DNA from 4 places in the Streptomyces sp. NPDC003016 genome. Region 2 is predicted to be linked to each of the others. Evidence: riboswitches for the same ligand, from Rfam matches in the RefSeq annotation. Region 2 holds a riboswitch; each other region holds the start of a gene.
What was found. Region 2 has a riboswitch for cyclic di-AMP ahead of ACWDZ4_RS30820 (M23 family metallopeptidase). Riboswitches for the same ligand answer to the same signal wherever they lie in the genome.

Region 1 (5,516 bases), on a different contig from region 2:
TTCACGCGGTCCGGCATGCCGCCGGCGCTCGGGAAGCCCTGGAGCACCTCGATCGCGTCGCGGCGCCGGATGTAGTCCTCGTGGGCGGCGCGGTAGGCGGCGGCCAGCTCGGGGTCCTCGGCGAGGCGGTCCTGCATCTCCTTCATCAGGCCGGAGCCCTCCAGGGTGCCGATCGCCCCGGCAGCGCGCGGGCAGGTCAGGTAGTACAGCGTCGGGAACGGCGTGCCGTCCTCCAGGCGCGGGGCCGTCTCGACCACGTCCGGCTGTCCGCACGGGCAGCGGTGCGCGATGGCGCGCAGTCCGCGCGGCGGGCGGCCCAGCTGCAGCTTGAACGCGGCGATGTCCGCCTCGGTGGGCTCGGTGCGCGGGGTGGTCGGGGGTGCGGCGTCCATGCGTGCGTTCGTGCCTTCGTGTGTGTCGTGACTGCTGATGACTGGTTGCTGCGCTGCTGACCGCCGGTCACCCGGCCGGGCGGTCGGCCTGGTCGACACCGTCCCAGAGGTTGGTGTACCAGGGACGGCCGGTGCCCGCCCGGTCGTCGCGGCGCTTGTCGCGGGCGCCGGGGTCGACGACGGTGAAGCCCGTCTCCCCCGGCCGTACGAGGTGGAGGTGCTCGCGGGCGAGGCGCTCGATGTACGCGTCGTCCTTGAGCCGGGCCTTCTCGTCGCGGAGCTCCTCGACGCGCCGGCCGGCCTCCCGCATCTTGCGCTGCTGGTCGGCGATCTCGCCGCGCTGCGACACGTACTGACGCATCGGATAGGCGAGGGCCACGATCAGCGAGCACAGGACCAGGACGAGGAGCGCGGCCCGGCCGGTGAGCCGGGAGCGGCGGGCCTGACGGCGGTTCTGCGAGCGGTAGACGCGGGCGGCGGTCTGCTCGCCGAGCACCCGCAGCCTGGTCGCGGTGGAGAACCGGTCCCGGTCCTTCCCGGCCATGTCTCCCGCCTCCCCTGCCGTTACGCACGTACGTCCCCGGACACGGTACGGGACCGCGGCCGGGGACGTACGGACGACTGGCTGTGCTGTTACGCCGTGGCTGGTGCGCCGTGACTGGTGCGCCTCGCGGTTACGCCTTGAAGCGCGGGAAGGCGGAGCGGCCGGCGTACACCGCCGCGTCGTCGAGGATCTCCTCGATGCGCAGCAGCTGGTTGTACTTGGCGACGCGCTCGGAGCGGGCCGGGGCGCCGGTCTTGATCTGGCCGCAGTTGGTGGCGACGGCGAGGTCGGCGATGGTGACGTCCTCGGTCTCGCCGGAGCGGTGCGACATCATGCACTTGAAGCCGTTGCGCTGCGCGAGCTCGACGGCGTCCAGGGTCTCGGTCAGCGAACCGATCTGGTTGACCTTGACGAGCAGCGAGTTGGCGGCGCCTTCCTCGATGCCGCGCGCCAGGCGCTCCGGGTTGGTGACGAAGAGGTCGTCGCCGACGATCTGGACCTTGGTGCCCAGCTTGTCGGTGAGCGCCTTCCAGCCGGCCCAGTCGTCCTCGTAGAGCGGGTCCTCGATGGAGACGAGCGGGTACGCCGCCACGAGCTCCTCGTAGTACTCCGTCATCTCGGCGGCCGAGCGGGACTTGCCCTCGAACTCGTAACTGCCGTCCTTGTAGAACTCGGAGGCGGCGACGTCGAGCGCGAGCGCGATCTGCTCACCGGGGACGTAACCGGCCTGCTTGATCGCCTCCAGGATGAGGTCGAGCGCGGCGCGGTTGGAGTCCAGGTTCGGGGCGAAGCCGCCCTCGTCGCCGAGGCCGGTGGACAGGCCCTTGGACTTCAGGACGGACTTGAGGGTGTGGTAGACCTCCGTGCCCCAGCGCAGGGCCTCGGAGAAGGACTCGGCGCCGATCGGCGCGATCATGAACTCCTGGATGTCGACGTTGGAGTCGGCGTGCGACCCACCGTTGAGGATGTTCATCATCGGAACGGGCAGCAGGTGCGCGTTCGGGCCGCCGAGGTAGCGGAAGAGGGGGAGGTCGGACGCCTCGGAGGCGGCGTGCGCGACGGCGAGGGAGACGCCGAGGATGGCGTTGGCGCCGAGGGAGCCCTTGTTCTCGGTGGCGTCCAGGTCGAACATGGCCTGGTCGATCAGGCGCTGCTCGGTGGCGTCGTAGCCGACGAGCTCCGGGCCGATCTGCTCGATGACGGCGAGGACGGCCTTCTCGACACCCTTGCCCTGGTAGCGGTTCGGGTCACCGTCGCGAAGCTCAATGGCCTCGAACGCTCCGGTGGAGGCACCGGACGGAACAGCAGCACGACCGGTGCTGCCGTCGTCGAGGCCGACCTCGACCTCGACCGTGGGATTGCCTCGGGAGTCCAGGATTTCCCGGGCTACGACGACGTCGATGGACGGCACGAGCATCTCCTTCTGGGATGTGACGCTAGGGGTGCAGGGTCACTTTGGCCTTGCGACAAGAGCCTAACCGGCTCGGGGGCATCGATCGGCCGTTCGCCCGCCCGCTGGGACAAGAAGACGCCCGAATCCCCGCAATAGCGGACGTAACTCTGGGATGTGCGGGACGGCGTTCCGGACTACTGATCGGTAAGGGGAAAGGGGAAACCCCGGCCCGGCGCGCACGGGGGAGCGCGCCGGACCGGGGTGCTCCGGAGGGGAGGCGGGTCAGCCGAGGTGCAGCTGCTGGCCCACGTAGATGACATCGGCGTCGTCGACGATGTCCTTGTTCAGCTCGAAGAGCTTCTCCCAGCCGCCCTTGACCTTCTTCGCTTCGGCGATCTTGCCGAGGGTGTCGCCGGACTTGACCTTGTACTCGCCGTCGCCCTTCTTGATGGTCTTCGGGGCGGCGGGCTTCGCGGTCTCGGCCTTCGGCGCGGAGCGGACCTCGCTGCGCGAGGCGGGCTGCTCGGCGGCGCGCGGGGCGGCCTGCTCCTGCGTCTGCTGCGGCTGGGGCGCGGCCTTCTGCTGCTGCGGCTGCTGCTGCTGCTGCTGCGAGGAGCCGGAGGTGTCGACACCCGGGTCGACACCGTCGTTGGTCAGGCCGCCGGCACCGGCGCAGGCCCAGGCGCCCGGGCCCTGCATGTCGAGGAGCTTCTCGGCGGTGGCTATCTGCTGGGCCTTGGATGCCTTGTCGGCGGTGGGGGCGTACTGCGTGCCGCCGGCGGCGGCCCAGCTGGACGCGGAGAACTGCAGGCCACCGTAGTAACCGTTGCCCGTGTTGATGGACCAGTTGCCGCCGGACTCGCACTGGGCGACAGCGTCCCAGGTCTCGACGGAGGCGGCGGAGGCCGACGTCGCGCCCATCAGCGGGACGGCGACAGCGGCGCCGGTGATGCCGGCGAACGTGGCGATGCGAGTGACCTTGGACGGACGACGGTGCTTGGCCTTGCCGGAAAACAGCATGCGACATCTCCTCACCGACGCCTACGAGGTGAGCTGTCGGGTTCGGGCCAATGAGTGCCCGGCCGCGCGATCTGTGTCGCGCGCCTTAACCCCAAGCCGGTTCCGTCCGTCTTGCGACGTCCGGGCCCGGCGCCTACCTGGGTCCCCCGCTCCTGCCTACGGCGCTTTACGCGTCAGTTCCCCCCGGCCGCCGGCAGGATTCGGCGTGACGGTCGACGGGGCCCGCGGTGGCGAGCGGTTCGACCGTAAACACATGAGCCCGTGATGTTCAAAGAGGAGCATCGCGGAAATATCACCCATTTACCCTCCCCCCTGATCCCCATCCGCGCAGGTCAGGGGCGAGACTGACGGACCGTTCGGGCCGACCGTGTGAAGTGAGGCAAAGAGATCCATGTCTCACTGACACCAATGGGGACATAGCGGCCCGAACTGCCCCCGATTTCAGTCCAGATCGAGGCTTTGGCCAGGGACGATGAGGTCCGGATCGGACCCGACGGCCTTCTCGTTCGCGGCGTAGAGCGCCGGCCAGCCGCCGCGCACGTCGTGCGCGTCGGCGATGGCCCAGAGGTTGTCGCCGGCGCGGACGGTGTAACCCTGGTCCGCGTCCTCGCCCTTGCCCGCGTCCGCTTCCTGCCCTTGCTCTTGCTCCCGGGCGCCGGACGTGTCGACCGCGTCACGTGTCGGTCCGTCACCTCGCGAGGCATGGCGGCCCGATTCGCGGTCGATGCCCGAATCGCCAGATATGACGTCCGCGTCCTCCCGGGCCCCCGCGCCGCGGTGCCTGCCCTGGGAGGCGCCCTTCTCGGAGGTGGCCCCAGCGACCTCACGGGCGGGCGCACCGGGCTTCTCGGCGGCGGCGCCGGCCTCGGCCTCCGCGGAGTCGGCAGCGCCGGCCGGCGGGGTCGTCGCCGGCTCGGCGGACTTCCCGGCCCCGGCCGCCTTCCCGCCCGAGGAAGCCTTCGGGGCCGTAGTGCTCGCCGGCGCCTCGGCCGACGTGTCGGCCTTGGAGCCGGCCTTGGAGCCGGCCTTCGGCGCGGCTTCCGGCCCGGCGGTCGCGCCGCCGCCCGGCGCGGCGTCCTCATCCTCCGTCAGGCCCGAGATGGGCGCGCAGCTCGGCCACGCCTGCGGTCCCTGTTCGGCCAGTACCTTCTCGGCCACCTGGATCTGCTGCGAGCGGCTGGCGAGGTCGGCGCGCGGCGCGTACGCCGTACCGCCGAAGCGCTGCCAGAGTTCCGGCGAGAACTGGAGTCCGCCGTAGTAGCCGTTGCCGAGGTCGGCGCTCCACATGCCGCCGCTCTCACAGTCGGCCACCCGGTCCCAGGTCGTGGCTTCGGCAGCGTTCGCGCCGGTCGCGCCGAGCAGCGGGATGGCGATGGCCGATCCGGCGACTCCTGCCGCGACGACGAGAGCTGGAGCCTGACGGGGGCGGCGGTGTCTACCGTTCCCGGAGCGCATGCGGTGGCCTTTCGAGTGACGGCTGAGGTTGACGGTGAACGTAGCCGCACTCGAACGTCTGTCACAAGTCGATACAGCGGAGATCACATGAAGGTCTCGCCCGTGACGCGCCGTCACTTCCGTTCTGCCCCGAACTGCACGGGCAAGGTGCGCAATCCGCGCATAATGAGGCCGCCACGCCACCGCAGATCGTCGGGTTCTGCCGCAAGCCGCAGATCGGGGAGGCGTCGCAGCAGCGTCGCGATCGCCGTCTGCCCCTCCAGCCGGGCCAGCGGCGCACCGAGGCAGTAGTGGATGCCGTGCCCGTACCCGAGGTGCTGGTTGTCGCGGCGCGCGAGGTCGAGCGTGTCCGGGTCGTCGAAGCGTTCGGGGTCCCGGTCGGCCGCGGCGAGCACGACGAGCACGGGGTCGCCCACCCCGATGTCCCGGCCACCCAGGGTCAGCGCCTCGGTGGCGTACCGCCAGGTCGCCAGCTCCACCGGGCCGTCGTACCGCAGGAGTTCCTCGACGCCCGTGGCGAGCAGCTCCGTGTCCCCCTCGTCGAGTGCGCGCTGGAGGCGCTCGCGCTGCTCCGGGTTGCGCAGGAGCGCGTACACGCCGTTGCCGATGAGGTTGACCGTCGTCTCGAAGCCCGCGAAGAGCAGGATGAAGGCCATCGCTGCGGCCTCGTTCTCGGTGAGGTGCTCGCCGTGGTCGCTGGCGCGGATGAGGC
Region 2 (5,516 bases):
GGCGCTGCGCGTCGTCGGGAGTGATGGGGCGGATCCGCGCCGTACCTCCGTCGCGCAGCACCACGTCGGCTTCCCAGTGGGCCGGGTACGCGTGGTGCCCGTCGCGGTCCGGCGGGGTCTGCTCCATCGGAGGCTGCATGAAGGAAGCCTACGGGTCGCGGGCCCGCCAGGGACGAGGCAGGCTGGGGCCGCCGCGGGCGGCCGGCCGGCCCGGGGTCGCGGGCACGGCTTCCCCGAGCGACATGAGAGACTGGTCTAGACAACCGTTAGAACATGAAGGGCAACACCATGGTTGAGCGCCGTGTCACCGTCGGCTGGGCCGAAGGCCTGCACGCCCGGCCCGCCTCCATCTTCGTTCGCGCAGCGACCGCCTCGGGTGTTCCCGTGACGATCGCCAAGGCCGACGGCAAGCCGGTCAACGCGGCCTCCATGCTCGCGGTGCTCGGCCTGGGCGCGCAGGGCGGCGAAGAGATCGTGCTCGCTTCCGAGGCCGACGGTTCCGATGCCGCCCTCGACCGCCTGGCGAAGCTGGTCTCCGAGGGCCTCGACGAGCTTCCCGAGACCGTCTGACCACTCGTACGGGCGCATTCTCACGAGGGAGCCGCGACATCCCGGATTCGGGACGTCGCGGCTCCTTCGCTTTTGCGCGGAGACAGCTGAGATATACGTCAGGAATTCCGGGCAGCAGAAAAAGCCCCCGCCCATTCGCTTTCTTTGTATACGGCGCATCTGTTAATTGCGGCCGCCCCCGGTGTGTACGGCATGTTGCGAAGTCCTCACGCGTTCCGGCCGTGGGTCGGGGCGCCGCAGCCGGTACGCGGCCACCGCCCGTTCGGCGTGCAGGGCCGTCAGCGCCCGGGCCCGCTGCGCGTCGCCGCGCGCCACGGCGTCCACGATCGTGCCGTGTTCGGCCCAGGACTCGACGGGGCGGGCGGGCTGCTCGACGGCGTACATCCAGGTGATCTTGTGCCTGAGCTGGGTGAGCAGGGCCGTGAGGCCGGGGCTGCCGGACGCCTGGGCGAGCGTCTCGTGGAACCAGCCGCCCAGGGGGCTCAGGCCCTCGCCCTCGCCCCGGCGGGCCCGCTCCTGACCGAGCCTGACCAGGCCGCGCAACACCTTGAGGTGCGCCTCGGTGCGCCGCTGGGCGGCGCGGGCCGCCGCCAGCGGCTCCAGCAGCATTCTGACCTCCAGGAGGTCGGCGGCCTCCTGCGCGGTGGGTTCGGCCACGCAGGCGCCCGCGTGCCGGCGGGTGGTGACGAACCCCTCGGACTCCAGCGTGCGCAGGGCCTCGCGCACCGGGACGCGCGAGACGCCGTAACGGCGCGCCAGCAGCTCTTCGGTGAGCCGGCTGCCCCGCTCGAAGACGCCGGAGACGATGTCGTCACGGATCGCCGTGCATACCGATTGCGCGGGAATGCGCATGAGCGGACCTCCGCCTTGATCCTCGCGAAACGCGGTCGAATGACGCCTGTTCGGCGACTCTATTGCAGCGGCGCGCGATTTCCGACGGGCGGCAGGAATTCATGGATATATTTTGGCCAACGCCGAAGGCCCCGGCGGTAAGCCGGGGCCTTCGGGAAAACCGGGGTGCGTCAGACGTTCACGCCGTGCGCGCGCAGGTACGCGACCGGGTCCATGTCGGAGCCGTACTCGGGAGACGTACGGACCTCGAAGTGCAGGTGCGGGCCCGTCGAGTTGCCGGTCGAACCCGAGAGACCTATCTGCCGGCCCGGGGTGACGGCCTGCCCGACGGAGACGCCGATGGACGACAGGTGGCCGTACTGCGTGTACGTGCCGTCGTTCATCCTGATGACGATGTTGTTGCCGTACGCCCCGCCCCAGCCGGCCTCGACGACGGTGCCCGCACCGACGGCCACGACGGAACTGCCGGACGCGGCCCGGAAGTCGACGCCGGAGTGGCTGCCGGAGGACCAGAGCGAGCCGCCGCTCCGGTAGCCGGTGGTCACGGCGGAACCGGCGACCGGAAGGGTGTAGGCGGTGAGGCGCTCGCGCTCCGCCGCACGGGCGGCGCGCTCCTCGGCCTCGCGCTTCGCACGCTCCTTCTCGGCCCTGGCTTCCGCCTTGCGCCTGGCCTCGGCCTTGCGCGCCGCCTCGGCCCTGCGCTCGGCCTCCGCCTTGTCGGCGGCGTGCTGCTGCGCCTCGGCCTGGGCGGCGATCCGGTCGGCGAGGGAGTCGCCGACGACGAGGGCCTGGGTCAGGCCGGTCGCCTCGACGGAGTGGGCCGCGTCGGCGCTGGTGCCGGCGGCGAGGGCCGGAGAGGCCAGGCTCCCGACGGCGCCGGTCGTCGCGAGGGTGGCAACGCCCGCGAGGCTCGCGCTCCTGCGCGTCAGACGGCCCGGACGGCTCGGACGACGGTGCTTCCCGGTGGCACGGGTGAACGCCATGGAGTGGCTGGTCCTTTCCTTCCTTCTCGCCTACCGGGTTAGCTGACGGGTTCGGAGCAGGAAGGTCTCCTACGGACCCCTTCCGTACGTACGCACGGAAGGACGTCCGATTCACCCCAGGGACTGGGCTCCTCCAGCCGCGAAGACGGCAGGAGGGTGGGTCCCCGGCTCCCCAGGCTCGCGCCTGACGGGGACTCGGCGATGACTGCCCGGTGCCGCGGATGCGGCTCACTGCTGACGGACAGCCGGACCGACGCTAAACGGGACATCTTTCAATCACCAAAAAGACCCCGCACTTTGTAACGCACCCCACAGGTCAGAAAGGCAACCTCCGCAACAAAACGGACATACGCCAAGGACCCCGGCAGCCTGTCGGCCACCGGGGTCCCTCCACCTCCCGTGGTGAGGGAGTTGCGCAATCGGCTCGGCTCGAACGGACGGACCGTCAGCCGGCGACCACCGTCACGTCACCGATGCCGAGCGCCCTGACGGGCTCCTCGATCTGCGACGCGTCCCCGACGAGGACCGTGACCAGACGGTCCTCGGGGAAGGCGCTGACGACCGCCGCAGTGGCCTCCACCGTGCCCGTCTCAACGAGGCGGGCGTACAGCTGGGCCTGGAAGTCGTCCGGCAGGTGCTGCTCGACCTGGTCGGCGAGCGTGCCGGCGACGGCCGCCGCCGTCTCGTACTTGAGCGGTGCGACACCCACCAGGTTCTGCACGGCGACGTCGCGCTCGGCGTCGGTGAGGCCCTCGGCCGCGAGGGTGCGCAGCACCTTCCACAGGTCTTCGAGCGCCGGGCCCGTGGACTCCGTGTCCACCGAGCCGCTGATCGCCAGCATCGCGGCGCCCGATCCGTCGGGAGCGGAGCGCAGCACCTGGCCGAAGGCGCGCACGCCGTACGTGTAGCCCTTCTCCTCGCGCAGGACGCGGTCCAGGCGGGAGGTGAGCGTGCCGCCCAGGCAGTACGTGCCGAGGACCTGGGCCGGCCAGACGCGGTCGTGCCGGTCGGGGCCGATCCGGCCGATGAGCAGCTGCGTCTGGACCGCGCCGGGGCGGTCCACGATGACCACACGGCCGGTGTCGTCGGCCGTCACCGGCGGTACGGGGCGGGGCTCGGCGGTGTCGCCCTTCCACGCCCCCAGGGTGTCGGCCAGTACGGCGTCCAGGTCGGTGCCGTCGAGGTCGCCGACGATCACGGCGGTGGCGGTCGCGGGACGCACGTGCGCCGCGTAGAAGCCCTTCACGGCGGCGGAGTCGATGCGCTTGACCGTCTCCTCGGAGCCCTGGCGCGGACGCGACATGCGCGAGGTCGCCGGGAACAGCTCCTTGGAGAGCTGCTTGGCGGCGCGGCGGGACGGGTTGGCCGTCTCGTGCGGGATCTCGTCGAGCCGGTTGGCCACCAGCCGCTCGATCTCGCCGTCCGCGAAGGCGGGCGCGCGCAGCGCGTCGGCGAGCAGGCCGAGCGCCTTGGGCAGCCGGGAGACCGGGACCTCCAGGGAGACCCGGACGCCCGGGTGGTCGGCGTACGCGTCGAGCGTGGCGCCGCAGCGCTCCAGCTCGGCGGCGAACTCCTCGGCGGAGTGCTTGTCGGTGCCCTCGGAGAGGGCCCGCGACATGATCGTGGCCACACCGTCGAGGCCCTCGGGCTCGGCCTCCAGGGGGGCGGCGAGGAAGACCTCGACGGCCATGACCTGCTGGCCGGGGCGGTGGCAGCGCAGGACGGTCAGGCCGTTGGGCAGGGAGCCGCGCTCGGGGGCGGGGAACGCCCACGGCGTGGGGGTGCCCGCCTGCGGCTGGGGGTGGAATTCCATGCTCACGGCTGCGGTGTCGGTCACTTGTCCGCCCCTTCCTGCGTACCGGCCGCACCGGCGGCGTCTGCGGTGTCGTCGGCTGCGGCTGCGTCCGCCGCGGGTGTCGGCTCGTACACCAGGACCGCGCGGTTGTCCGGGCGCAGGCGGGCCTCGGCGGCCGCCTGGACCTCCTCCGCCGTGATGTCCAGGACGCGCTGGACGGCGGTCAGCGCGAGCTGGGGGTCGCCGAACAGGACGGCGTACCGGCAGAGTTCGTCGGCGCGGCCCGCGACCGTACCGAGCCGGTCGAGCCACTCGCGCTCCAGCTGGGCCTGCGCGCGCTCCATCTCCTCGGGCGTGGGGCCCTCGGCGGCGAAGCGGGCCAGCTCCTCGTCGACCGCGCGCTCGATGTCGGGCACCTCGACGCCGGCCGACGTCTTGACGTCCAGCCAGCCCAGCGAGGGGGCTCCGGCGAGGCGCAGCAGCCCGAAACCGGCGGCGACGGCCGTCCGGTCGCGGCGGACCAGGCGGTTGTGCAGCCGGGAGGACTCGCCGCCGCCGAGGACGGTGAGGGCCAGGTCGGCGGCGTCGGCCTCGCGGGTGCCGTCCTGCGGCAGCCGGTAGGCGGCCATCAGCGCGCGGGCCGGGACCTCTTCGTGGATCTCCTCGCGGAGCTCCTCGCCGATGATGTCGGGCAGCGTCCCGTCGCGCGGCGGCTGCTTGCCGTCGTGGGACGGGATGGAGCCGAAGTACTTCTCGATCCAGGCGAGGGTCTGCTCCGGGTCGATGTCGCCGACGACCGAGAGCACCGCGTTGTTGGGCGCGTAGTACGTACGGAAGAAGGCGCGCGCGTCCTCGAGGGTCGCGGCGTCCAGGTCGGCCATCGAACCGATCGGCGTGTGGTGGTACGGGTGGCCCTCCGGGTAGGAGAGGGCGGTCAGCTTCTCGAACGCGGTGCCGTACGGAACGTTGTCGTACCGCTGGCGGCGCTCGTTCTTGACGACGTCGCGCTGGTTCTCCATGGACTCCTCGTCGAGCGCGGAGAGCAGCGAGCCCATCCGGTCGGCTTCCAGCCACAGAGCCAGCTCCACCTGGTGGGCGGGCATCGTCTCGAAGTAGTTGGTGCGCTCGAAGCTGGTCGTGCCGTTGAGCGAACCGCCCGCACCCTGCACCAGCTCGAAGTGGCCGTTGCCCTTGACCTGTGCCGAGCCCTGGAACATCAGGTGCTCGAAAAGGTGAGCAAGACCGGTACGGCCCTTGACCTCGTGGCGTGAGCCCACGTCGTACCAGAGGCAGACCGCGGCGACCGGGGTCAGGTG
Region 3 (5,516 bases), on a different contig from region 2:
GAGAAGCGCGTGAGCCGCACTCTGCGCAGAACCTCGTTCCTCGCCCTGCCCGCCGCCGTCATGCTGGCCCTGATGCCGTCGAGCGCCTCCGCCTACCCCGGTCCCGGAAGGGTCACGGGGGACGTGGTGGTCCACGACCCGACCATGCTCCGCAAGTCGGACGGCCGGTACCTGCTCTACTCCACGCACGGCTATCTGGAGTCCCGCACCTCCACCGACCGCACCGCCTTCAGCCGCAACGGCAACGCTCTTTCCTCACCGCCGAGTTGGTGGTCGGGCTACTCGTCCGCGAACGACCCGTGGGCGCCCGACATCTCGTATCACGGCGGCCGCTACCTGATGTACTACGCCGTTTCGAGCTTCGGCTCCAACACCTCCGCCATCGGCCTCGCCACCTCCTCGACCGGTCTGCCGGGCAGCTGGAGCGATCAGGGCATCGTCTACTCCTCCACTTCCAGCAGCGACTACAACGCCATCGACCCGGACCTGTTCGTCGACGGCGACGGCAAGTGGTGGCTGGCCTTCGGCTCCTGGTGGAGCGGGATCAAGATGATCCGCCTCGATCCCGGGACCGGCAAGCAGTACGCGGGCGACACCACCCGCCACTCGCTCGCCTCGCGGCCCAGCGGGACGAAGGCGGTGGAGAGCCCGACCGTGGTCAAGCGGAACGGTTACTACTACCTCTTCGCCTCGTACGACACCTGCTGCAGCGGCACCGCCTCCACGTACAAGATCAAGGTCGGCCGGGCCACCAGTCCCACCGGGCCGTACTACGACCGCAACGGCGTCGCCATGAACAACAACGGCGGCACCCTGGTCATGGCGTCCCAGGGCGCGGTGATCGGCCCCGGCGGACAGGACGTCATGCCCGACACCGACGGCGACCTGCTCGTCTACCACTACTACGACGGCAATGACGCCGGCACCCCCAAGCTCGGCCTCAACCTGCTGAGCTGGAACGGCGGTTGGCCCACCGCCTACTGACGGCAGACCGACGCCACCACCACGCACGGACACCGGGACCGGGACGCGTGATGCTCCGCGAGCCCGGCTCACATCCCCCGCTCATCCCCCCACCCAGGGAAGGACCCCCCTCATGAGCGATCTCCGTACCCTCGCCACCCCGCGGCGTCTCGCCGCACTCGCCGCCGGCTGTGCGGCGGCCGTCGCCCTCACCACCCTGGCCCCCGGCTCGGCGGGCGCCGCCGAAGCCGCGCCCGTCGGCTTCGGCGCCGGCACCACGGGGGGCGGCAACGCCCCCGCCACCACCGTCTCCACGCTCGCCGCCTTCAAGACCGCCGTCGCGGGCGACTCGGCCAAGGTCGTGAAGGTGTCCGGACTGATCCCGCTGTCCGGACAGGTCGACATCGGCTCCCACACCACCGTCCTGGGCGTCGGTTCGTCCTCCGGCTTCACCGGCGGCGGGCTGCGGATCAAGGAGAAGACGAACGTCGTCGTCCGTAACCTGAACATCAGCAAGCCCGTCGCCCCCGCCGACGGCATCACCGTCCAGAAGTCCACGAAGGTGTGGATCGACCACAACGCCTTCTCCGCCGACCGCAACCAGGGCGACAAGGACTACTACGACGGACTTCTGGACATCACGCACGCGTCCGACTCGGTGACCGTGTCCTGGAACACGTTCAAGGACCACTTCAAAGGCAGCCTCGTCGGCCACAGCGACAACAACGCGGCCGAGGACACCGGGCGCCTGCGCGTGACGTACCACCACAACCACTTCAGCAACGTCTTCTCGCGCATCCCCAGCCTGCGCTTCGGCACCGGCCACTTCTACGACAACTACGTACAGGGCGCCGACACCGCCGTGCACTCCCGCATGGGCGCGCAGATGCTCGTCGAGAACAACGTCTTCCGTACGACCAAGCTCGCCGTGACCACCAGCCGCAGCAGTGAGGTCGACGGGTACGCGGTGCTGCGCGGCAACGACCTCGGAGGCGCCGCGACCGAGATATCCCGTACGGGCTCCTTCACGAACCCGCCGTACAGCTACACGGCGGAGCCGGCCTCCTCCGTCGTCTCCTCGGTGACGGCGGGCGCGGGCACCGGCCGGATCGGCTGACCGGCGCACAGCGGCCGCCGCCGTGTCCCGGCGGCGCAGGGCGTCGAGGAGCGCGCGGTGCTCGTGGTGGGCGGAGCGCAGGGCGTCCAAGGGGTACGGCGGGCAGAGCGGTCGAGTCGCCGCCAGGCCAGCACCACGCCGGAGGGGACGGTGAGCGGCGGGGCCGTCGAGGCGACCCAGAGCTTCCTCGGTCGCGCGGCCGGCCGCCCGGCGGGCGAGGCCGCACTCCAGGGCGAGCCGGTGGTCGATCAGCCGGTGCACCGCCTCCGCGTCCGAGCGGTAGGCGCCGGTGGCGAGGACGGTGCCCGGAGCCGGATGCCCGGCGGCCGGGTCGCCGGCGTCCCGCCCGTGCCGCCGCCCCGCCCGCGCCGGTGTTCCAGTACGCCGTCGGCACACAGCGGGACCGGGGCGCGACGGACGGTGATCTCGGCCACGCCGAGGGCGGTGGCGATGTGCGCCGTGCCGGGCAGGCGCTCACCCGGCATCAGCAGGACCAGGACCACGGCCGGGGCTGTCCGGGCGCGTACCGCGTCGGGGCCGGACAGCCGGCGGACGCCGCTCAGCTCGGGCGCCGGGTCGCACGAGCAGCCGCGGGAGGCGGCCGAGCCGCTGGACGGCACCCGCGTGGGGCAGCTCGCCGAGCCCGCCGGGGACCTGGACGTCTGGCTGCTTGCCGGGCACGGCGTGCGCGCACGGGCTCCGGGGCAGCTGTTCAGCACCGCCCTCGCCTTCTCCCCGGCTCGACGGCGAGACACTCGCCCCGGGGCCCGTCTGGCTGGGGCCCGGCGTGGTGTACCTCGCGTACCTCCGCGACCCGGACGGACGACGCCGTCGGCCCCGCCCCACCGCCTGAACGGCGGGGGAGCGGGGCCGACGACGTGGGCCTCCTAGTAGGGGCCGTTCACATTGTCGATCGAGCCGTACCTGTCGGCGGCGTAGTTGCACGCGGCGGTGATATTGGCGACCGGGTCGTAACTGTCCATCGACGTACCGGGCACGTGATAGGCCTGGAACGTCGGCTGGATCACCTGGAGAAGCCCCTTGGAGGGCGTTCCGGCGGCTGCGTTGGAGTCCCAGTTGTTGATGGCCATCGGGTTGCCCGAGGACTCGCGCATGATGTTCCGGTGAATTCCGTCATACGTACCGGGAATTCCGTGCTTGGCCATGATGGCCAGCGATTCCTTGATCCAGCCGTCGAGGTCGTTGGAATAGGACGCGGATTCCACGGCGGGGGCGTCGCTTTCGGCGGCCGGTGCGGTCTTCCGCTCGGAACGGTCGGCCCGGTCGGAGGCGGACGCCGGCCTCTCGGCCTCGGCCTTGGCCTCGGTCCCCCTGGCGATGGTCAGCTCAAGGCCGGGACGGATCAGCGAGGGGTTGTCGCCGACGGCCTCCCGGTTGTCCTGGTACAGCTTCTCCCAGCCACCGGCCACGGAGTGGTCACCGGCGATCTTGGAGAGCGAGTCGCCGGACATCACGGCATAGATGACGGAGTCGGCCTTCTCGGCAGCGACGGCCTGCGGCGCCGCGCCGGCAGAGGTCGCGCCGATGAGCGGGAGGACGAGTGCGGCGCCTCCCGTGCCCGCGGCGATGAAGCCCCGAGTGAGTGAGGCGTACTTGGAACGACGGTGCTTACCCTTTGCGGGCATGGTGAATTCCTCTCCGTCGCCTGCGAGGTGAGCTGTCGGGTTCGGGCTGGAGATGCCCGGCCGCATGTGAATGCGACTTCACCCCGAGCCGTTCCGGCATTCCGGATCGGCGGCTTACCTGGGTCCCCCGCTCCTGCCGTACGTGAGTGGGTGTGGTTTCCGGACGGCGGCAGGATTCGGCGGTCCACCCGGATTGACGGTGACCGTAAGCGAGAGTGGCCGGGCGGAACAAGCCCTGAAATTGCTCCGCATGATCCATATCGCGGTTCCGGACGGAGAAAAATCCGTCACTCGCCCTGAGCGAGGACTCAACTTTCTTTCTGGGGGCCGGAACTGTGCCCAGTACCGCTTCCGCCATGCCGTTGTGGGCCGTGACTCATATCACTTGGGGGGCTCCGCCGGTCAAAGGCGGGCGCCCAACCGCCCCAACAGGCATGCTATATGGCATGCGATAGAGGCATTTAGCCCGATATTGCATCGCAAGGGTTCGGGGCTCTCTCCGGCCGGCTCCAGCCGTTACGGACCTCCTACGCATCCGCGAAAAGCAGGGCGGCGGACCGGAGGGCACCGCCGCCAGGTGTGACGTCGGCCGACGCTCCCTGGCCAGTGACAGCAGGCCGAGCTTCGACGCCTCCAGGGGGAGGCGCGGCGGCTTGCGCTCCTGCCAGGCGCCCGACGGGAAGAGGGAACGGCCCGCCCGCGCCCGGTCCGCGCGCAACACCACCTCCGATCCGCCCCGTTCGGCCACCGCAGTCTTGAAGTGGACCGGCTTCCGGCCGGTCCACCCCTTGACGTTGCGGTCCGAGGGGTCCGGCAGGGCGAGCAGCATCAGAGAGAGCACCGCGGCGTCCTCGTCCAGTCCGCAGACCTGGGCGCACTCCTCCGCCAGGTGCGGCACCGGGCGCGCGGGGTGCCGCACCCAGCCCGGGACCCGGTCGCCGTCGGCGGCCAGAGGCTCCCCGAGCGCGGCGAAGCCGTCGCTCAGCAGCAGCCGCAGGTCCGCGACGGCCGGGCAGCCCGGAAGGGCTGGGCAGCCGCGGGGAGGGGAGCACGGAGTCGAGGCAGGCGTCCAGGAACTCCAGCAACGGAACGTCAGGCCCCTTGAGCGCGACGGGATCCACACGCAGATGGCGTACGGCGTACGTCGTGTCGCCCACCTCTGTGACCGTCGGGTGGGCGGTGAGCACCCCGGTGGAAGGGGCGTCTCCCCCCGGGTAGTTGCTCTGCAGCGAGAAGAGTGTGAGCGGGCCGGTCCCCGCGGCCGGCTCCTCACGCAGCCGGGATGTCGCCGCGCCGATCGCGGGGCGCAGCGGAAGCGGATCGCCCGCCGGGGTGCGGTAGGCGAGCCGGGCGACGACCCCCGGCAGGGCCGGCAGCCGCGGCTCACCCGCCAGGGCCGAGGGGCCGGGGTCCAGGCAGTTCGCCCCGGCGGCGACGCGGCCGACGAGGGCGGGCAGCCGCAGGATCGGCCACCAGCCCCGGTCTTCGTCTCGGTCCTGCTGCGGGGAGCGGGCCGCCTCTCCACTGGGCGGCAGCATCTCCTCCACGGCGAGCGGGAGAAGGCGAAGAGGTACGGGAAGGGGGGGCGCCCAGCTCGCGCAGCCACCACTCGGCGGCGCGGTCCACGTCGGGGCCGGTGGCCCACAGCTGCTCCGGACCTGAGCTTCCGTTCCCGCGGATCGCGGTAGGCAACCTCCAGATCACCCGTCAGTTCCGCGGTACAGCCGCTCTCTTCGGCACGCCGGCTCATGTGTGTCCCCGTTGCGCTGATCGACAGGACAGACCCCAGG
Region 4 (5,516 bases), on a different contig from region 2:
CCCCGACCCGTGGCCGAAGAAGCGCCACCACAAGCGGCGCCTCATCCAGCCCGAATTCCTCTCCCTCGCCGCGCCCAGCCTCGCGCCCGGCGCGATCCTGCACTGCGCGACCGACTGGGAGCCGTACGCCGAGCAGATGCTGGAAGTGCTCACCGCGCACCCCGACTTCGAGAACACCGTGCCGGACGGCGGCTACGCGCCCAGGCCCGGATTCCGGCCGCTCACCCGCTTCGAGGGACAAGGGCTCGACAAGGGCCATGTCGTGCACGACCTGCTGTTCCGCCGCAAGTAGCAGCCGCAAGTAGTACCCGTGGGCAGAACCGGCAGGCAGAGCCAGCAGGCAGAACTCCTGGGCATCACCGGCTGTCACGGCTGTCAGTGCCTCTCGTTAGGGTCGTCGGGTGTACGAGTCGCCTCCGCACCCCCGGCACCACCCGGCGGTCCCGGACTGTGAGCAGCAGCCGCAGTTCACCGCCGTACCGCCGCCTGCGCACTGGCGCTACAAGCCGCGCCGCGCCTGGTGGCGCACCAGGGCGGTGCGCGCGGGCGCGGTGATCACGCTGCTCGCGCTCTGTGCCCTGGTGATCCTGGCGATCGTCCGCGACCAGACCGGCACCCAGGGCTTCCTGGTCGGCCTGGGACTGGCGGTGCTGCCGGTGCCGCTGCTGGCCGCCGCGTTCCGCTGGCTGGACCGGGTGGAGCCCGAACCCTGGCGGAACCTCGCCTTCGCCTTCGCCTGGGGCGCGTTCGCCGCGGCCCTCGTCGCGATCATCGCGAACAGTTTCGCGACCCGCTGGATAGCCACGGCCACCGCCGACCCGGCGGGGGCCGAATCCCTGGGCGCGACGGTGATAGCCCCGGTCGTCGAGGAGAGCGCGAAGGCGGTGGCGATACTGCTGATCTTCCTGTTCCGCAGACGGGACTTCACCGGCATCGTCGACGGAGTGGTCGTCGCCGGCTTCACGGCGACCGGCTTCGCCTTCACCGAGAACATCCTCTACCTCGGCACCGCCTTCGGCCAGGACCAGGAGGCGGGCGCCTACGGCCTCGCCTCGGTGACCGCGGCGACCTTCTTCGTACGCATCGTGATGTCGCCGTTCGCGCACCCGCTGTTCACGGTGTTGACGGGCATCGGCTTCGGGCTCGCCGCGCTCGCACCGCAGCGACGCCCGGGCCGGTGGCGGCGGATCGCGCTGCCGCTGCTCGGTCTGGTGCTCGCGATGGGCGTGCACGCCCTGTGGAACGGTTCCGCGGTCTTCGGGACGTACGGCTTCTACGCGGTGTACGCCGCCTTCATGGTCCCCGCCTTCGCGCTGCTGACCTGGCTGGTGATCTGGACACGCCAGCGCGAGCTGCGCACGATCGCCGCCGAGCTGCCCGCCTACGCCGCCGCCGGCTGGCTGCGGCCGGCCGAGCCGTTCACGCTCGCCTCGATGCGGGCCCGTTCGCTGGCACGGGACGCGGCGGCGCGCGCGTACGGGAGCGGTACGTACGGAAACGGAAACGGAAACGGTCCGCACGGGAGCGGTCCGTACGGGGGCAGTGCGTACGGGGGCAGTGCGTACGGAAGCCGGGCAGCATCCGGCGGGCGGGCCCCGTCCCGGGCCGCCGCCCGTGCCGCCGCCCGTGCCGTCGCCGAGTACGAGGTCTTCGCGACGTCCCTGGCCTTCCTGCGCCACCGGGCCCACCGCGGCGCGGTGGGCCCGGACTTCGCGGCACGCGAGCAGGAGCTGCTGCACCACCTGTGGCAGCGCAGGGACGTGGCCGGACCGGCGCTGGAGTACGCGGCGTGGGCGACGAGCCGGGCATGGGCCCCGCCACCGCCCCCGCGGCAGTCCCGGCCGCACCCACGGCCGTCACCGGCGCCGTGGTACGGACCGCCGCCCCAGCGCCCCGCCCCGCACCGGGACCACGCCGTCTACAACCCGTACCGGCAGCAGCGGTAACAGAGCCGGCAGCCCTGGCGACGGGGGGTGTGTGCCAGGACTGCCGGGGACTGAGGGGAACCGCGGGACATACCGTCAGGCCACCGGACCACCGGACCACCGGGCCGTCCGGGGCAGCAGGCCGTCCGGGCCACCGGCCGGCCGTCAGACCGTGAGGCCCTTGTCCCGCAGCCACGCGGCCGGGTCGACGCCGGCGCCGCCGGGCGTGTGCACTTCGAGGTGGAGGTGCGCTCCCGTCACATTGCCGGTGGCGCCCACGCGGCCGATGACGTCGCCCGTTCCGACCTCCCCGGAGGTGGCGGTCATCGAGGAGAGGTGGCAGTACCAGACCTCCGTGCCGTCCGGGAGCTCCAGGACGATGCGGTAGCCGTACGCACCCGACCAGCCCGCCGACGTGATGGTGCCGCCGTGCACGGCCTTGACCGGCGTACCCGTCGGGGCGGCGAAGTCCAGGCCGGTGTGCTGGCCGGAGGACCACATCGAGCCGGACTGGCCGTAGGTGGAGGTGAGCGTGTACGACGAGGTCGGCAGCGAGTAGCTGGCGGCCAGCTTGGCGAGCCGCTCCTGCTCGGCCTTGCGCGCGGCCTCTTCCTCCGCCTGTCGCTTCTCCTCCTCGGCCTTCCGCTTCTCCTCCTCGGCCTTGGCCTCCGCCGCGCTCTGCTGCTCGGCCGCCTCGGCCGCGGCCTGCTCGGCGGCCTTCGCCTCGGCGGCCACCTTGGCCTCGGCGTCGGCGGCGTCCTGCTGCTGCTCGGCCTGCTGGAGGATGCGGGCGCGCAGCGCCTCGCCCGCGTCGGTGGTGCCCTGCCGCGCGTCGGCGGTGGTGACGCCCGCGGTGGTGAGCGGGGCGGCCGCCAGGATCGTTTCGCCCGCCGTGCCCGTACCCGCCTGAACGCCGGAGCCCGATCCGGAGCCCGCGTCGTCGGACATCAAGGAGCCTATGCCGGGAAGGGACTCGGCGTCGGGCAGCGAGTCCGCTATCGCGTCGGGAAGGGAGATCGAGACGGCCGGCTTGTCCTGCGCGGTGGCTATGCCGCCCGCGCCGACCGCGGCGATGACGCCGACACCGAGAACGGTGGAACTGCGGCCGATTCCGCCGCGCTGCTTGACGACGCGATGACGGCCGCGTACGGGCCGGATGGACTCCTCGGTGGGGTTCCACTCTCCCCAGGTTCCCTCGGCGCCACCGGGAATCCCGGCGGCGTTCGGAACGTTCGGTACCTCGTACCCGTAAGAGGGCAGGGGTGCTTCGGGGGCAGGCCTGTTGGACGCCACGGAGGCGTGCTCCTTTCCTTCCTTCTCGCCTACCGGGTTAGCTGACGGGTTCGGAGCAGGAAGGTCTCCTACGGGCCTCCTCGTAGGTACGAAGGAGTCCGATTCACCCCAAGGAACGTGGTTCCCCGGTTCCCTTGCGGAATTCGGCGCGTGCGCACGGTGTCGTCTCTTGTGACGACTGGGACGACCGCGCTGCGTTATCGAACGTTAATAGACACCGGGTCCGCTTTCCAAGCCGTTCCAGGTGATCGTTAACGATATTGGCACGGACCAATCGCCACACATATGGTCACAGCGGGGCGAGTTGCCATGCCCCCGATCGACATTCCGAAACCTCGAAGTGGTGACGGTTCGTCAATTGTTATGCGCAGGGGCGTCTTACGACTACACAGTGTCGCCGGACTAGCTTCGTCACCATGGTTGCCAACAGCACGCGGTCCGTGGCCGGCCGCTACCGCGAGTTCTCCGAACAGCAGGCGCAGGGCGTCTCCCCCGGCTACGCCGAACTCACCGCCCGCATCAGCGAGGACGAGGAGCTCTGCGCCCTCATCGCCGCCCTGCCGCCCGGCAACAAGCAGCAGCCCAACCTCCTCCTCGCCGCCGTCCGTTTCCTCGGCGGCCCCCACGAGCGGTGGGTGTCCTTCCGCGCCTGGACCCTGGCCCACTGGGACGCCGTACGCGCCGTCGTGCTGACCCGCTTCACCCAGACCAACGAGCCCGCCCGCTGCGCCACCCTGCTGCCCCTCCTCGCCGCGCTCCCGCAGCCCCTCGCCCTCATCGAGGTCGGCGCCTCCGCCGGCCTGTGCCTCCACCCCGACCGCTACGCCTACCGCTACGACGGCGGCGCCGTCCTGGGCTCCTCCCCCGTCACCTTCGACTGCCGTACGGAGGGTCCCGTGCCCCTGCCCACCGCGCTGCCCGACATCGCCTGGCGCGCCGGCATCGACCTCGACCCCCTCGACCCCACCGACGAGGACGACGTCCGCTGGCTCCAGTCGCTGATCTGGCCGGGCCGTGCGGAGCGCCCGCGCCAGCAGCTCGCCGCCATCGAGGCCGTACGTACGGCGCCCCGCCCCCGCATCGTCCGCGGCGACCTCGTCGACCACCTCCCGGCGCTGGCCGCCGACGCCCCGGCGGACGCCACCCTGGTCGTCTTCCACACCGCCGTACTGACCTACCTGCCGCTCGCCCGCCGCGAGGAGTTCGCCGCGCTCGTCCGCGCGCTGCCGGGCCACTGGATCTCCAACGAGCACCACACCGTGCTGCCCTGGCTCGATGCCCCCGCCCCCGACGACGAGCACCTGCTCACCCTCGCCCTCGACGAGCGCGCGGTCGCCTTCACGGCTCCGCACGGCCAGGGTCTGCACTGGTTCGGTGCGACGAGTGCGACGAGTGCGACGGGAGAGGCGGGTGCGACAGGTGCGGCGAGTGCGCCGCCACCCGCCTGACCAGGCTCACGGTCCGACGGCGGTCCGGCTGCCCCTCGGCGGGCCGTGCGACCGCCAGCAGGGCCATGTCGTCCGTGGCGGCCCCGTGCGTGTGCAGCCGTACGTCGTCGGTGATCGCGTCCAGCAGCTCCTCGGGTCCCGGGAAGATCCGCCCGCGCAGCCGCGCGGGCGGATCGTAGAAGACACCGGCGGCGTTCCTGGCCTCGGAGAGGCCGTCCGTGAAGAGCAGCAGCGTGGCGCCCGGCGGGAACGCGCATTCCTGGGCCCGGTCGGGCCAGGCCGCCAGCTCGCCCATCCCCAGCGGCAGCGCGGCCTCGGTCGGCACGATCTCCGTGAGATCCCCGTCGGCGTACAGCATGAGCGGTTCCGGATGGCCGCGGTTGACCAGCCGTACGACGCCCTGACCGCGCGGGATCTCGGCGAGCACGGCGGTCGTGAACCCCTCGAAGGCGTCCAGCCCGTCCCGCCGCGCGCCCTCCCGCATGAGTGCCCGCTCCAGCCGCTGCGCGACACCTTCGAGCGACCTCTCCTGCTCGGCGGCCTCCCGGAACGCCCCGATGACGACGGCCACCGCCTCCACCGCGCCGAGCCCCTTCCCGCGTACGTCGCCGACCACCAGCCGCACCCCGGCCGGTGTGTCCTGTACGGCGAAGAGGTCCCCGCCGATGAACGCGTCCGCCTGCGCTGCCTCGTACCGCGCCGCGACGTGCAGACCGGCGATCCGGCCGGGCGGCGTGGGGAGCACGGCGCGCTGGGCCGCCTCGGCGATGGTGCGGGCGGAGGCGAGCTGCTCCCCGCTGCGGCGTACGACGCGGTTGATGACCAGCGCGAGGACGGCGACGGTGACCAT

Region 1: another riboswitch for cyclic di-AMP. It lies ahead of ACWDZ4_RS06045 (transglycosylase family protein); the one in region 2 lies ahead of ACWDZ4_RS30820 (M23 family metallopeptidase).
Region 3: another riboswitch for cyclic di-AMP. It lies ahead of ACWDZ4_RS16660 (transglycosylase SLT domain-containing protein); the one in region 2 lies ahead of ACWDZ4_RS30820 (M23 family metallopeptidase).
Region 4: another riboswitch for cyclic di-AMP. It lies ahead of ACWDZ4_RS11545 (M23 family metallopeptidase); the one in region 2 lies ahead of ACWDZ4_RS30820 (M23 family metallopeptidase).

What each region holds. Positions count from the first base shown of each region.
Region 1 covers NZ_JBSFTV010000005.1:154,670-160,185, reverse strand. Annotated here, with positions in the region: gene ACWDZ4_RS06060 (DUF501 domain-containing protein) at 1-392, opposite strand, end outside; gene ACWDZ4_RS06055 (FtsB family cell division protein) at 460-936, opposite strand; gene eno (phosphopyruvate hydratase) at 1,067-2,353, opposite strand; gene ACWDZ4_RS06045 (transglycosylase family protein) at 2,612-3,349, opposite strand; cyclic di-AMP (ydaO/yuaA leader) riboswitch at 3,353-3,523, opposite strand; gene ACWDZ4_RS06040 (transglycosylase family protein) at 3,791-4,804, opposite strand; gene ACWDZ4_RS06035 (cytochrome P450 family protein) at 4,918-5,516, opposite strand, start outside.
Region 2 covers NZ_JBSFTV010000050.1:13,846-19,361, reverse strand. Annotated here, with positions in the region: gene ACWDZ4_RS30835 (bifunctional acetate--CoA ligase family protein/GNAT family N-acetyltransferase) at 1-139, opposite strand, end outside; gene ACWDZ4_RS30830 (HPr family phosphocarrier protein) at 289-570, shown strand; gene ACWDZ4_RS30825 (GntR family transcriptional regulator) at 733-1,422, opposite strand; gene ACWDZ4_RS30820 (M23 family metallopeptidase) at 1,593-2,405, opposite strand; cyclic di-AMP (ydaO/yuaA leader) riboswitch at 2,419-2,616, opposite strand; gene ACWDZ4_RS30815 (M16 family metallopeptidase) at 2,851-4,218, opposite strand; gene ACWDZ4_RS30810 (M16 family metallopeptidase) at 4,239-5,516, opposite strand, start outside.
Region 3 covers NZ_JBSFTV010000017.1:41,773-47,288, forward strand. Annotated here, with positions in the region: gene ACWDZ4_RS16645 (arabinan endo-1,5-alpha-L-arabinosidase) at 1-984, shown strand, start outside; gene ACWDZ4_RS16650 (pectate lyase family protein) at 1,097-2,080, shown strand; gene ACWDZ4_RS16655 (GntR family transcriptional regulator) at 2,329-2,700, opposite strand; gene ACWDZ4_RS16660 (transglycosylase SLT domain-containing protein) at 2,968-3,726, opposite strand; cyclic di-AMP (ydaO/yuaA leader) riboswitch at 3,729-3,889, opposite strand.
Region 4 covers NZ_JBSFTV010000010.1:184,438-189,953, reverse strand. Annotated here, with positions in the region: gene trmB (tRNA (guanosine(46)-N7)-methyltransferase TrmB) at 1-292, shown strand, start outside; gene ACWDZ4_RS11550 (PrsW family intramembrane metalloprotease) at 402-1,946, shown strand; gene ACWDZ4_RS11545 (M23 family metallopeptidase) at 2,091-3,218, opposite strand; cyclic di-AMP (ydaO/yuaA leader) riboswitch at 3,230-3,377, opposite strand; gene ACWDZ4_RS11540 (DUF2332 domain-containing protein) at 3,635-4,666, shown strand; gene ACWDZ4_RS11535 (PP2C family protein-serine/threonine phosphatase) at 4,557-5,516, opposite strand, start outside.